Regions from separate parts of the Bradyrhizobium sp. HKCCYLRH2047 genome, predicted to be linked through region 2. Evidence: predicted binding sites of a transcription regulator. Region 2 holds the regulator's gene; the other holds the start of a gene.
What was found. Region 2 encodes PhoB, which activates phosphate uptake and scavenging genes when phosphate is short. Its sites were predicted from a motif close to TGTCATNNANCTGTCAT; they were not measured.

Region 1 (7,145 bases), on a different contig from region 2:
ACGTTCCGCCGCGCCGACCGCGAAACCGGCAAGATCGTAGTCGCCGTCCTTGTAGAGGCCCGGCATTTCCGCGGTCTCACCGCCGATCAGCGCGCAGCCGGATTCCCGGCAGCCTTCGGCGACACCGGCCACGATCGACGCCGTCGCCTCCGGGTCGAGCTTGCCGCAGGCGAAGTAGTCGAGGAAAAACAGCGGCTCGGCGCCCTGCACGACGAGATCGTTGACCGACATGGCGACCAGGTCGATGCCGATGCCGCCATGCAGCCCGGTCTCGATCGCGATCTTCACCTTGGTGCCGACGCCGTCGGTCGCCGCGACCAGCACCGGATCCTTGAATCCAGCGGCCTTGAGGTCGAACAGGCCGCCAAAGCCGCCGATCTCGGCATCCGCGCCGGCGCGGGCGGTTGCGCGCACCATGGGCTTGATCAGATCGACCAGACGGTTTCCGGCATCGATATCGACGCCCGAATCTGCATAAGTGAGCCCGTTCTTGCGCTCGGTCATGGTAAAAACCCCTAATCTGGCCGCTGGTTACGTCGGAATCCAGCCGCGCGCAATGGCTCGCAAGGGGCTCGTCCCCACACTATCTAGGAACCGTACCGGTTCGCCCTGTTTCGGAATCGGGTTGTCTTTTGATCGAGTCGTCGTCGGGACCCGCTGCGTGACCATTCCCCACAGTATCCCCAATCTGATCACGCTGGGTCGAATCCTGCTGGTTCCGATCGTCGTCTGGGCCATTGCGGCCGGCCAGATGGAGATCGCGTTTCTGGTCTTCGTGGTCGCGGGGGTGAGCGACGCCGTGGACGGCTTCCTGGCCAAGCGCTTCAACCTGCGGTCCGAGCTGGGAGCGCTGCTCGATCCTCTCGCCGACAAGGCGCTGCTGGTCTCGATCTTCGTCACGCTTGGCATCTGGGGCGCGATCCCGCGCTGGATCGTCATCCTGGTGGTCTCGCGCGACATCATGATCGTCTCGGCGGTGATCGTGTCCTGGCTGTTCGACCGACCGGTCGCGATGAAGCCATTGATGGTGTCCAAGCTGAACACGGTCGCCCAGGTGGGATTCGCGGCGCTCGTGCTGGCCTCGCTCAGCTTCGGCTTCGAGCCCAGGCCCTACGATGTGGTGCTGATGGTGCTGGTCACCGTCTTTACCCTCGTGTCGGTCGGGCTGTATCTCGTCGACTGGGTGCGCCACATGAGCACCATCGAGGTCCGGTGATCCTCCGCGGAGGGCCCGTCCTGACCTCACGCACCACACGATATGGAGCAATTCGATCTTGGCCGGCCATATCCCCCCTCGTCAGCTGGCCTTCGCGCTGCCGCATGCGGAGAGCCTGACGCGGGACAATTTCTTCGAAGGTCCAGGCAACGCGGCTGGGCTCGCTCTGGTCGACGCCTGGCCGGAATGGCCGGCGCGGACCATGTTCCTGGTCGGCCCCGACGGCTCCGGCAAGAGCCACCTCGCCGCGATCTGGGCCGAGCAGGCAGGCGCCCGATCGCTGTCCGCGCATGCCCTTGAGGCAGGCGTGGTCCCCGGGGCGCTCACCACCGGCGCGCTGGTGCTGGAGGATCTGACCGCCACCGGTCTCGACGAGCGGGCGCTGTTTCACCTGCTGAACCTGGCCCGCCAGGACGAGGCCTTCGTGCTGATCACGGCGCGCGAGGCCCCGGCGGCCCTGCCAATCGCCCTGGCCGATCTGAGGTCGCGGCTGCGTGCCGTCCCGGTGGTCACGCTGCTGCCGCCCGACGACCAGCTGTTCCGGGCCCTGATCGTCAAGCTGGCCGCCGACCGGCAGCTGGCGATCGACGAAACCGTGGTCAGCTATCTCGCCAGCCACATCGAGCGGTCCTATGCGGCGGCACGCCAGACCATCGCGCTGCTGGACAACGAGTCGCTGCGGCTCGGACGCCCCGTCACCCGGGCGCTGGCGGCGGAGCTGCTCCGCCCGGCGTGACCGGCAGCCATCTTGACGGCGGTTGATGACGGAACCTCAATGGTGCCGGCAACGTCATCCCCTGGTCACCCAGATTGGGCTACGGTCGACCATTCGCGACTGGACGGATATGGATCGAATTCCCTATGGATACCGAGCAAGTTACTGAAATTTCAGAGAAAGCACCGGTCTCGGCGCCGTCCATCGAGATTGCCTCGAGCCCCGAGCGATTCATCAATCGGGAGCTGTCCTGGCTTCACTTCAACCGCCGCGTTCTGGAGGAATCGGTCAATCCGCGCCATCCCGCCCTGGAGCGGGTGCGCTTCCTGTCGATTTCCGCCAACAACCTTGATGAATTCTTCATGGTGCGCGTCGCCGGCATCCGCGCCCAAGTCCGCGAGGGCATCGCCGAGCGCAGCCCCGACGGGCTGACGCCGACCGAGCAGCTGAAGCTGATCAACGAGACGGTGTCGCAGCTCGCCATCGACCAGCAGGCGATCTGGCGCGACCTGCGCAAGTTTCTCGGCGAGCTCGGCATCGTGCTGGTCGACGGTCAGGACGTCACCAGGAGCGAGCGCGCCTGGATCGAGGACCATTTCCTCGCCAACATCTTCCCGCTGCTGACGCCACTCGCGATCGATCCGGCGCATCCGTTCCCGTTCATCCCGAGCCTCGGCTTCACGGTGGCGCTGCAGCTGATCCGCTCCGCGGACGGGCGTCCGATGAACGCCCTCATTCGCATGCCCGGCAAGATCGACCGCTTCATCCGCTTCCCCGGCTCCAAGGATGGCGTGATCCGCCTGATCACCCTGGAGCAGGCGACCGGACTGTTCATCGGCCGGCTGTTTCCGGGCTACACCGTGAAGGGCCAGGGCGCCTTCCGGATCATCCGCGACTCCGAAATCGAGATCGAGGAAGAAGCCGAAGACCTGGTGCGGCTGTTCGAGACGGCGCTGAAGCGGCGCCGCCGCGGCTCGGTGATCCGGCTCGAGATCGAGGCCAACATGCCGGAGGAGCTGCGCCGCTTCGTGCAGAATGCGCTGTCCACGACGGATGACGAGGTGTTCGTCGTCGACGGCGTGCTGGCGATGAACGAGCTGTCGCAACTGACGCGGGTCGACCGGCCCGACCTCGAATTCGCGCCCTATGTGCCGCGTCACCCCGAGCGCGTCCGCGACCATGGCGGCGACATCTTCGCCGCGATCCGCCAGAAGGACCTGATCGTCCATCATCCGTACGAGTCGTTCGACGTCGTCGTGCAGTTCCTGCAGCAGGCGGCGCGTGATCCCGACGTGGTTGCGATCAAGCAGACACTGTACCGGACCTCCAACAACTCGCCGATCGTGCGCACGCTGGTGGAAGCTGCCGAAGCCGGCAAGTCGGTGACCGCGCTGGTCGAGCTCAAGGCGCGCTTCGACGAGGAAGCCAACATCCGCTGGGCCCGCGACCTCGAGCGGGCCGGCGTGCAGGTGGTCTACGGCTTCCTGGAGCTGAAGACGCATGCCAAGCTGTCGATGGTCGTGCGCCGCGAGGGCGGCAGCCTCACCACCTACGTCCACACCGGCACCGGCAACTATCACCCGGTGACGGCGCGCATCTACACCGACCTGTCCTACTTCACCTCCGATCCTGTGATCGGCCGCGACGTCACGCGGGTGTTCAACTACATCACCGGCTATGCCGAGCCGATCGACATCGAGAAGATGGCGGTGTCACCGCTCACGCTTCGCAAGCGCATCATCGAGCACATCCACGGCGAGACCAGCTTCGCCCGCCAGGGCAAGCCGGCCGTGATCTGGATGAAGATGAACTCGCTGGTCGATCCCGACATCATCGACGCGCTGTACGAGGCCTCGCAAGCCGGCGTGTCGATCGAGCTGATCGTGCGCGGCATCTGCTGCCTGCGCCCGGGCCTGCCCGGACTGTCGGAGAACATTCGCGTCAAATCGGTGATCGGCCGCTTCCTCGAGCATGGCCGCATCTACTGCTTTGGTATGGGTCAGGGCCTGCCGAGCGCCAAGGCCGCCGTCTACATCTCCTCGGCCGACATGATGCCGCGCAATCTCGACCGCCGCGTCGAGGTGCTGTGCCCGCTTCAGAACCCCACCGTGCATCAGCAGGTCCTGGAGCAGATCATGGTCGCGAACCTGAAGGATACCGAGCAGAGCTGGCAATTGTTGCCGGATGGGTCGTCAACGCGTATGAAGGCCGCGAAGGGCGAGGAGCCGTTCAACCTGCACAATTACTTCATGACGAATCCGAGTCTGTCCGGCCGTGGAAAGTCGCTCAAGGAATCATCGCCGCGCCGGCTCACGCGCCGGAATGAACGCTCTCCTTCATAGGGGCTGTCTGCACCGGGGCCTTCTGCGCCGGGACATGCCGTGGTGAAGCCGCCCCGCACGAGGGCCACGAGCGTCGGTGTCATCGACATCGGCTCGAATTCGGTCCGTCTCGTCGTCTACCAGGCGATGGAACGCAGTCTCGTCACTGTGTTCAACGAGAAGGCGCTGTGTGGGCTCGGTCGCGAGGTCCAGACCACCGGCCTTCTCGCATCTGATGCCGTCGACAAGGCGCTGACCGCGCTGAAGCGCTTCCGTGCGCTGTGCAAGGTGCAGCGGGTGGGGCAGGTTCATGCCATCGCGACCGCCGCCTGCCGGGATGCTTCGAACGGCCCCGATTTCATCACCAAGGCCGAGAAGATCTGCGGCGCGCCGATCCAGATTCTCACCGGCGCCGAAGAGGCGCGCTATTCGGCGCTCGGCGTCATCTCCGGCATTCACAAGCCCGACGGCATCGTCGGCGATCTCGGCGGCGGCTCACTCGAGCTGATCGACGTGCGCGGGCACCAGGTCCGCAGCGGCGTCACCCTGCCGCTCGGCAGCCTGGCGCTGCAGGATCTCGCCGAGAAATCGCTGAAGAAGGCGCAGCGCATCGCGAGCGAGGCGCTGACCGACTTGCCGCAGCTGCTGGCCGGTCAGAACCGCACCTTCTACGCGGTCGGCGGCACCTGGCGCGCGCTGGCGCGCATCCACATCATCCAGAGCGGCTATCCGCTCGGCGTCATGCACGGCTATGCGATCCCGGCGGCCGACGCGCTGGCCTTCGTGCGCCGGCTGCGCCGCCTCGTCGCCGCCGACATGCTGGCCGACATCGAAGCGATCGCCGAGGCGCGACGCCCGCTGCTTGCCTATGCCGCGCTGGTGCTCGAGCACATCATCCGCGTCGCCAGGCCGACGACCGTCGTGTTCTCGACCTTCGGCGTGCGCGAGGGCCTGCTCTACTCCAAGCTTCCCGACGCCGAGCGCGCCAAGGACGGGCTGCTCTGCGCGGCGCAGGGCCTCAACGAGCTGTTGTCGCGCTCGGCCCAGCATGCCCGCGAGCTGATCGACTGGACCGACCGCCTGTTCCGCGTGATGCACATCCGCGAGACCGAGGACGAGCGACGGCTGCGGCATGCGGCCTGCCTGTTGTCCGACATCGGCTGGCGCATGCATCCGGACCATCGCGGCGAGCAGACCTACGGCATCATTCTTAACGGCAATTTCGGCTCGATCAGCCACGAGGGCCGCATCTTCGCCGCGCTGTCGGTGTTCTTCCGCTACGAGGGATTGGGCAACGAGGCGAAGCCGCCTGCCCTCACCGAGCAGCTCAGCCCGGCCCAGATCGATCGTGCGCGCCTGCTCGGCACCGCGTTTCGCGTCGCGCATCTGATCTCGGCGGCGCGGCCGGGCGTGCTGCCGGCAACGCATTTCCGCACCCAGGACCGCAAGCTGATGCTGGTGTTCGAGCACCAGATGGTCGACCTCGTCGCCGACCGCGTCGGCGGACGCTTCAAGCAGCTCGCGCGTCTCGTCGGCCGCTCCGGTTCGATCGTGCGCAGCTAGATCCGGATCAGGGCTGCCGGGCGCCGGCCGAGATGGCGATCATGCGCTGGGCGATGATGCCATAGACCTTGCGCCAGGCCTGCTCGACCTCTTCGTTCCAATGCGGACCAAGTCCGTTGGCGAGGGTCCACAGCAGCGCTTCGCCGACCACCGGATAGTGCTCAGGCCTGACCCCATAGCGCGCATGATTGCGGCCGAGGATGTCGGAGCTCGACAACAGACCCGTCGTCTGATCGAGGCTGCCGACGAGGACCGCCAGGGTCGCGATGAAGTCCCGTTTCAGCACGTCCATGTCGGCGGGAAACATCGTGCGACATTCCGGCGCGAGCTCGAAGATGCGGTCATAGAACGTCGTCGTCATCTGTGTAGCATTGGCAAATACCAAGTCGAACGACGACCTGACGTGCACGATCTCATCAGCAGTCAACATGCGCAAGTCCAATTCGAAACAATTCCAATCAGGGCCCGACCAGTGGAGCTCGACGTGGTGGTGTCGCGGCGGCGCGAACGGGTTTAAGATTATAAGAAACAGACGATCGCGCCCTGAGGTACTTGTCAAAGGCGCGGCACCGTGCCGCAGCATTGTGGAGCGGCTTGTGATCCGGCCGCGACGGTTGCTGACCGACCCAGTGATCGGAGACGGTAACGGCAACACATATGACGGCCATCGTGCTTCTCGCAGGGCATCGGAGGACGCCGACGCGCCGGCCGCCGCCCTCGAAACAGGCAGGAAATCCCTGGCCTGACCAACGTTCGGATCGGTCCCCGCGCGATCAGTTCGGCCGGATCGCCGGTGCCGACGGGTATCGCATCAGCAGCGCCTCGCCGAGCACGTTCTGCTGATCGTCGGGAATCGCGAACCGGACGCTGAAGCCGTCGGGCGTTGCGAGCGTGATGATGCGCTTCGTCGAATCCGTCGACTGCTCGATGGTCCAGGACGCCAGCGGATAGGCGTAGCGCAGTGCCTGGTCGCCATAACGCGTACGCAGCGCCAGCTCGAGGAGGCCGGGCAGCGTCATGACCAACGCGCCGGCCTGGCTGACCGAGAGGCTGAGCGCCGCCGCATTGCCGGCCGCGTCCTCGAACCCGAGCGAGATCGTCTCACCGTCGTCGACGACCTCACAGACCGTCAGCGCCTTGGCCCGCAGCTCCATGATGGCTCCACATCAATTCACCGTTATTTCCGTATGACTATAGCGAAAAATGCCATCGCGTCCAGCGCGGCAGCGGAAATGCCGCGGTGGCGTTGCTGTATTCATCGTGATATAGCGTCAGATATAACGTGGCCGAAGTGCCATATCTTGCAGGGAGAGTCATGCCGATGAGCGAC
Region 2 (7,145 bases):
GTCGGCGAATAGCGGCGCTCCTGGCCGTAGCCGATCTCGGAGATGGTTCCGGCTGATGTCGCAGCCTGCAGTTCCTCGCGCGTCAGCGCCTTGACCGCGACCGGCTTCGACGGCAGCGCATCCTTCAGCACGATCAGCGCCCAATCGGCGGGCGAGCGGTCGAGCGACCATCTGTCGTGCCGGGTCGGGACGAAGTCCGGCGCCACGATCAGCTTGTCGGCGACCGACGATGCCGCCGGCGTGCCCCTGTTCATGCCGGCCAGGAAGCGGACATTGCCGGGGCTGACCTGCGCGACGCCGTTGAACACGCAATGCGCGGCGGTGAGCACGACGCGCGGCGCGACCAGAGTGCCGGTGCACCAGCCGCCGGTCGAGTATTGCGCGACGGTGACGACGCCGATCGACGACGCCGGCCACGAGGTGGGATCGACGACCTCGCCGATGTGGCGGTCGAGCCCGAGCAGTTGCTCCGGACGCGGAGCGGCGACGCCCGCCTCCGCCGATTCCGGCTTCGGCCGCCAGGCCGCAATGGCGCTCTGGGCCTGGACGCGCTGCGGCTCGGTCAGCTTGACCCTCTGCACGTCGCGGCCGGCCGATCGCACGCCGCTGCGACCCGCCATCACCAGCCAGGCGTAGCCCTGCACGACGTCCTGCTTCACGCCGCGACCGTCGAGCAGCATCAGGCCCAGCATGTATTGCGACTGGGCGAAGCCCTGCGCTGCCGCGCGGCTGAACCAGCGGCCGGCTTCGCCATAATTGCTCGCGACACCTTCGCCGTTGACATAGGCGATGCCGAGATAATGCTGGGCGACGGCGAGGCCCTGATCGGCGGCCTTGCGATACCACGCCAGCGCCTCGGCGGGGTTGCGCGGTTGGCCCCAGCCGAAGGCCTCCATGAAGCCGACGTCGAACTGCGCCCGCGCATCGCCCTTGGCGGCCAGCGGCAGCAGGCGGCGCATCGCCGCGGCGTGCTGTCCGTTTCCCGCCGCGGCGACCGCGTCTTCGAGCTCGGCGGCCGCGGCGCCCGCCGCGCTGCCGAGCAGCACGGCTAGAGATATGATGATGATCTTGATCAAGGGCGTCCGCTGGGACCGAAACATCGTGACGGGCCACGAAGCAGACACGATCAAGACGGCGGCGGCGTGGCCGAAAGCGGACCGCGATCTCCTCAATCGGGCCCCCTCGCGCCTCACACCTGCTTCATCCTCACGCCCGATCGCCCCTTACACCTGCTCGCTCTTGGCGAAGCGATCATCGAGCGCATAGCCGGCGCCGCGCACGGTGCGGATCGGGTCCTGCTCGCGGCCCGGATTGAGCAGCTTGCGCAGGCGGCCGATATGGACGTCGACCGTGCGCTCGTCGATATAGATGTCGCGGCCCCAGACGCTGTCGAGCAGCTGCTCACGGCTGAACACGCGGCCGGGATGCTCCAGGAAAAACTCGAGCAGGCGGTATTCGGTCGGGCCGAGATCGATCGGCCGTCCCGAGCGCGCCACGCGGCGCTTCTCGCGGTCGAGCTCGATGTCGCCATAGGACAGCACGGTCGCCAGCCGCTCCGGGCTCGCCCGCCGCAGCAGGCCCTTCACGCGCGCCAGCAGCTCCGGCACCGAGAACGGCTTGACGATGTAGTCGTCGGCGCCGGTCGCGAGGCCGCGCACGCGCTCGCTCTCCTCGCCGCGCGCGGTGAGCATGATGATCGGCAATTGCCGGGTCTCGGACCGCGCCCGCAGGCGGCGGCACAGCTCGATGCCGGACAGGCCCGGCAGCATCCAGTCGAGCACGACGAGATCGGGAACGCGCTCCTTCAGCCGTGTGTCGGCCTCGTCTCCGCGCGCCACCGTCTCGACCTCGTAGCCTTCGGCCTCGAGGTTGTAGCGCAGGAGCGTCGTCAGCGCCTCCTCGTCCTCCACCACCAGAATTCGGGCGCCCATGTCAGAACCGTCTCTCTCAGTTGCCGGGGATCGTCGATGCGAAGCTCGTCATGTCGCCCTTCGGGCGCTTGTCCATGATCTGCTGGCCTTCGATCATATAGAAGACGGTCTCCGCGATGTTGGTCGCGTGATCGCCGATGCGCTCGATGTTCTTGGCGCAGAACATCAGATGGATGCAGAACGAGATGTTGCGCGGATCCTCCATCATGTAGGTCAGGAGTTCGCGGAACAGCGAGGTGCAGATGGCGTCGACCTCCTCGTCGCCCTTCCACACCGTCATCGCCGCCGGCAAATCGTGCGCGGCATAGGCGTCCAGCACCGTCTTGACCTGCGACTGCACCAGGTCGGTCATGTGCTCGAGCCCGCGGATCAGCTTGAGCGGATGGAAGTCGCTCTCCAGCGCCGCGACGCGCTTGCCGATGTTCTTGGCGAGATCGCCGATGCGCTCCAGATCGGTGGCGACCCGCATCGCACCGACGATCTCGCGCAGGTCGACCGCCATCGGCTGTCGCCGGGCGATGGTAAGAACGGCGCGCTCCTCGATGATGCGCTGCAGCTTGTCGACCTCGGCGTCGGTGGCGACCACCTTCTGGCCGAGTGCGATGTCGCGCCGCACCAGCGCATCGACGGAATCGACGATCAGACGCTCGGCGAGGCCGCCCATTTCCGACACCAGCCGGGTGAGATCCTGCAGATCGCTGTCGAACGCCTTGGCGGTATGTTCACTGGCCATGATGATCTCCTGAAGTCAATGTCGTCGGCGTCAGCCGAACCGGCCGGTGATGTAATCCTGGGTCCGCCGATCGCTCGGCGAGGTGAAGATCTTGCTGGTGTCGTCGAACTCGATCAGCTCGCCGAGATACATGAAGGCGGTCTTGTCGGAGACGCGCGCCGCCTGCTGCATGTTATGCGTCACGATGGCGATCGTATAGTTTTCGGCGAGCTCCTGGATCAGCTCCTCGACCTTGGCGGTCGAGATCGGATCGAGCGCCGAGCACGGCTCGTCGAACAGGATCACCTCCGGCCGGACCGCCACGGTGCGCGCAATGCACAGCCGCTGCTGCTGGCCGCCTGACAGCGACAGGCCCGAAGCGTTGAGCTTGTCCTTGACCTCGTTCCACAACGCGCCGCCGCGCAGTGCCTTCTCGACCCGGTCGTCCATCTCCGACTTGGAGATCTTCTCATACAGCCGGATGCCGAAGGCGATGTTCTCGTAGATCGTCATCGGGAACGGCGTCGGCTTCTGGAACACCATGCCGACACGGGCACGCAGCAGGTTGAGGTCGAGCTTGGGATCGAGGATGTTGGTGTTGTCCAGCATGAGCTGGCCAACGGCGCGCTGGCCCGGGTAGAGATCGTACATCCGGTTGAAGATGCGCAGCAGGGTCGACTTGCCGCAGCCGGACGGGCCGATGAACGCGGTGACGCGGTTGGTCCCCAGCGACAGGTTGATGTTCTTCAGCGCGTGGTGATCGCCGTAATAGAAGTTCAGGTTGCGCGCGGTCACCTTGGCGGGGGCTTCCGGCAAAACCTTGCCGTTCAGCGCGGCGGGATTGGGCTGGCTGACGGATACGGACAGGTCGGTCATTTTGCGTTCCTCTCGGCGCCGAGAATGCGTGCACTGACATTCAGGGCGAGCACGGCCAGAGTGATCAGAAGGGCTCCGCTCCAGGCCAGCTGCTTCCAATAGGCATAGGGGCTCTGGACGAAGTTGTTGATGGTGACGGGCAGGTTGGCCATCGTCTTGGAGAGGCTGAGGCTCCAGAACTGGTTCGACAGCGCAGTGAACAGCAAGGGCGCGGTCTCGCCGGCGACGCGGGCGGTGGCCAGCAGCACGCCGGTGATCAGGCCCGAGCGCGCCGCGCGATAGGCGATGCGCCGGATCACCAGCGATCGCGGCAGGCCGAGCGCCGAGGCCGCCTCACGCAGCGGGTTGGGCACCAGCAGCAGCATGTCCTCGGTGGTGCGCAGCACCACGGGGATGACAATGACCGCCAGCGCCAGCGAGCCTGCGAGCGCCGAGAAGCCGCCCATCGGCACCACGACAGCGCCATAGATGAACAGGCCGATGATGATCGAGGGCGCCGACAGCAGGATGTCGTTGATGAAGCGGATCACCGAGGTCAGGCGGTCGTTGCGGCCGTACTCGGCCAGATAGGTGCCGGCGAACAGGCCGAGCGGCGCGCCGATGCCGACGCCGATGACCGTCATGATCAGAGAGCCGACGATGGCATTGCGCAGGCCGCCTTCGCTCGAGCCCGGCGGCGGGGTGTCGGCGGAAAACACTTGCAGGCTGAGGCCGGCGAGGCCGTTATAGAACAGCGTGAACAGGATCAGCGCCAGCCAGGTGACGCCGAACAGCGCGGCGGCGACGCAGAGGCCGCGGATCACGATGTCCCTGCGGCGTCGGCGCGCATAGATCGGATTGACCGGCGTATCGGCGGTGAGCGAATCTGCGCTGGACATGGCTTATTTTCCCGCCTTTGCTTGGAGCCGCATGAGCATCAGGCGCGCGCTCGCCAGCACGAAGAAGGTGAGCACGAAGAGCAGCAGGCCGAGTAGGATCAGGCTCGACTGGTGCAGGCCGTCGCTCTCCTGGAACTCAGAGGCAATGGCGGCCGAGATCGTGGTGCCCGGCGCGAAGATCGACGATGAGATCCGGAACGAGTTGCCGATGATGAAGGTCACCGCCATCGTTTCGCCGAGCGCACGACCCAGCGCCAGCATGACGCCGCCGATGACGCCGACACGGGTGTAGGGAATGACGACGCTGCGCACGACCTCCCAGGTGGTGCAGCCGACCCCGTAGGCCGCTTCCTTCAGCACCGGCGGGACGGTCTTGAACACGTCGACCGAGATCGAGGTGATGAAGGGCAGCACCATGATCGCCAGGATCAGCGAGGCGTTGAACAGACTGAGATAGGACGGCGGACCGGCGAAGATGTCCTGCAGCACCGGGATGCCGGAGCAGAGATTGATCATGAACGGCTGGAACGTGTAGGCCAGGAACGGGCCCAGAACGAAGAAGCCCCACATGCCGTAGATGATCGAGGGAATGCCGGCGAGCAGCTCGATCGCAATGCCGATCGGACGGCGCAGCCATTGCGGGCACAGCTCGGTGAGGAAGATCGCAATGCCGAGACCCACCGGAATCGCGATCAGCATCGCGATGAAGGACGTGACCAGGGTGCCGTAGATCGGGCCGAGCGCCCCGAGCACCGGCGGATCGGCCGACGGCGCCCAGCGCCGCGTCCACAGGAATTCGAAGCCGTAGGCCTTCATCGCCGGCCAGGCGCCGATGATGAGAGAGATGATGATGCCGCCGAGGATCAACAGGACCGAGATCGCGGCGAGCCGAGTGATCCAGTAAAAGGTGACGTCGCCAAGCTTGAAGGCACTGAGCGCGCGCGCCCGGTCGTAGGGCCCGGCAGCAGCCGCGATGTCGCCGACTTCGGTCTGAACCGCCATCTCTGCCAATTCCGCCCCCTGTTCCTTGGACACGCCTCAACCCCGGTAGCACCCCTCCCCCGGCGGCCGGGAGAGGGGAATTTTCGATACGTCCAGCTCAGCTCTTGATGTCGGCAGACCAGGTCTTCTCGATCAGCTTCACGACGCTGTCAGGCATCGGGATGTAGTCGAGCTCCTCGGCCATCTTGCCACCCTTCTCGAACGACCACTTGAAGAACTTGATCGCCTCGGCGGACGCGGCCTTGTCGGTCGGCTCCTTGTGCATCAGGATGAAGGTCGCAGCCGTCATCGGCCAGGACTTGTCGCCGGGCTGGTTGGCGAGAATCACGTAGTAGCCGGGGGCCTTGGTCCAATCGGCATTCGCGGCGGCGGCCTGGAAGGCCTCGACGGTCGGCTGCACGGTCTTGCCGGCCTTGTTCACCATGGCCGTGTAGGTCAGCTTGTTCTGCTTGGCATAGGCGTACTCGACATAGCCGATCGAGTTCTTGGTCTGGCCGATGTTGCCGGACACGCCTTCGTTGCCCTTGGCGCCGACGCCGACCGGCCACTCGACCGCGGTGTTGAAGCCGATCTTGCTCTTCCAGTCGGCGCTCGCCTCGGAGAGATAATAGGTGAAGTTGAAGGTCGTGCCCGAGCCGTCGGAGCGGCGGACGACAGCGATCGCATCGGACGGCAGCTTGACGCTGGGGTTGAGCTTCTTGATCGCGGCGTCATCCCACTTGGTGATCTTGCCGAGATAGATGTTGGCGAGCGTCTCGCCGTCCAGCACCATCTCGCCCGGCTTCACGCCCTCGAGGTTGACGACCGGCACGATGCCGCCCATCACCATCGGCCACTGTACCAGGCCGTCCTTCTCGAGCTGCTCGGCCTTGAGCGGCGCGTCGGTGGCGCCGAAGGTCACGGTCTTGGCCTGGATCTGCTTGATGCCGCCGCCGGAGCCGATCGACTGGTAGTTCAGACCGTTGCCGGTCTCCTTCTTGTAGGCGTCGGCCCACTTGGAATAGATCGGGAACGGGAACGTCGCGCCCGCACCGGTGATGTCGGCAGCGAACGCCGACGTCGATGCGGCGACCAAGCCGGCAGCGACGATAGCTTTGACGAAATTCATAGCTGGTCTCCATGCTCGGGAAGCGAAGCGCCATCTGCGCCCGATTGCGCTTCCCCGGCCGCTTTACGGGGCCTCAGTGTGGCTTTTATAAAGGTTCGATGACAGTCGGATGACAGTCACAAGCCGTTGATAATTCTTGATATTTAGAATTTGACCCGAGTTTTTACGGAGCGCGGGCGGGGTTTCATGCGGGCCTCCGCCCCTCGCCGTTTGCGAGCACTGCTCAACGAGATTGGAGGACCCGGCGATGCCGCGCGCAACCTCATCGACCCCATGCGGCCGCTGCGCCCGACGTGGAAGTTGCCACAAGGGGCCGCCAAATCATCGGTGTCGTTCCAGGCAAGGTCGGCGACGGGAAGCGGTGACGGCCGCCGACCCGGGACCCACTCTGCAGCGGTTCTGGCTTGGCGGCCGGTCCATCATCGTGCCTCGAACTCCTCCCTGGGGTTATGGATCCCGGATCTGCGCGCGCTTTGCGCGCTTGTCCGGGACGACAGCGGAAAGGTTGGTTGGCCGCTCCGCCGCCTCATGACACGCGTCATCGCGCCCCACGGCACACCGTGCCCGAGGTGATGCATCGATCATATCGCCCTGAAACGAGAGGGCGCGAGGAAGGCCGGACCTCGGCTGAGGCCCGT

Region 1: ACQR1D_RS14970 (RNA degradosome polyphosphate kinase) is a predicted target of PhoB. The motif match lies at 2,005-2,021, and genes of this name have one in related genera.

The regions. Positions count from the first base shown of each region.
Region 1 covers NZ_JBNPUM010000005.1:366,967-374,111, forward strand. Annotated here, with positions in the region: gene purM (phosphoribosylformylglycinamidine cyclo-ligase) at 1-504, opposite strand, end outside; gene ACQR1D_RS14960 (CDP-alcohol phosphatidyltransferase family protein) at 662-1,216, shown strand; gene ACQR1D_RS14965 (chromosomal replication initiator DnaA) at 1,275-1,952, shown strand; gene ACQR1D_RS14970 (RNA degradosome polyphosphate kinase) at 2,078-4,273, shown strand; gene ppx (exopolyphosphatase) at 4,316-5,815, shown strand; gene ACQR1D_RS14980 (globin family protein) at 5,823-6,245, opposite strand; gene ACQR1D_RS14985 (hypothetical protein) at 6,589-6,969, opposite strand; gene ACQR1D_RS14990 (aldehyde dehydrogenase family protein) at 7,137-7,145, shown strand, end outside.
Region 2 covers NZ_JBNPUM010000008.1:213,673-220,817, reverse strand. Annotated here, with positions in the region: gene ACQR1D_RS20420 (trypsin-like serine protease) at 1-1,076, opposite strand, end outside; gene phoB (phosphate regulon transcriptional regulator PhoB) at 1,224-1,931, opposite strand; gene phoU (phosphate signaling complex protein PhoU) at 1,948-2,664, opposite strand; gene pstB (phosphate ABC transporter ATP-binding protein PstB) at 2,695-3,519, opposite strand; gene pstA (phosphate ABC transporter permease PstA) at 3,516-4,397, opposite strand; gene pstC (phosphate ABC transporter permease subunit PstC) at 4,401-5,399, opposite strand; gene pstS (phosphate ABC transporter substrate-binding protein PstS) at 5,497-6,507, opposite strand.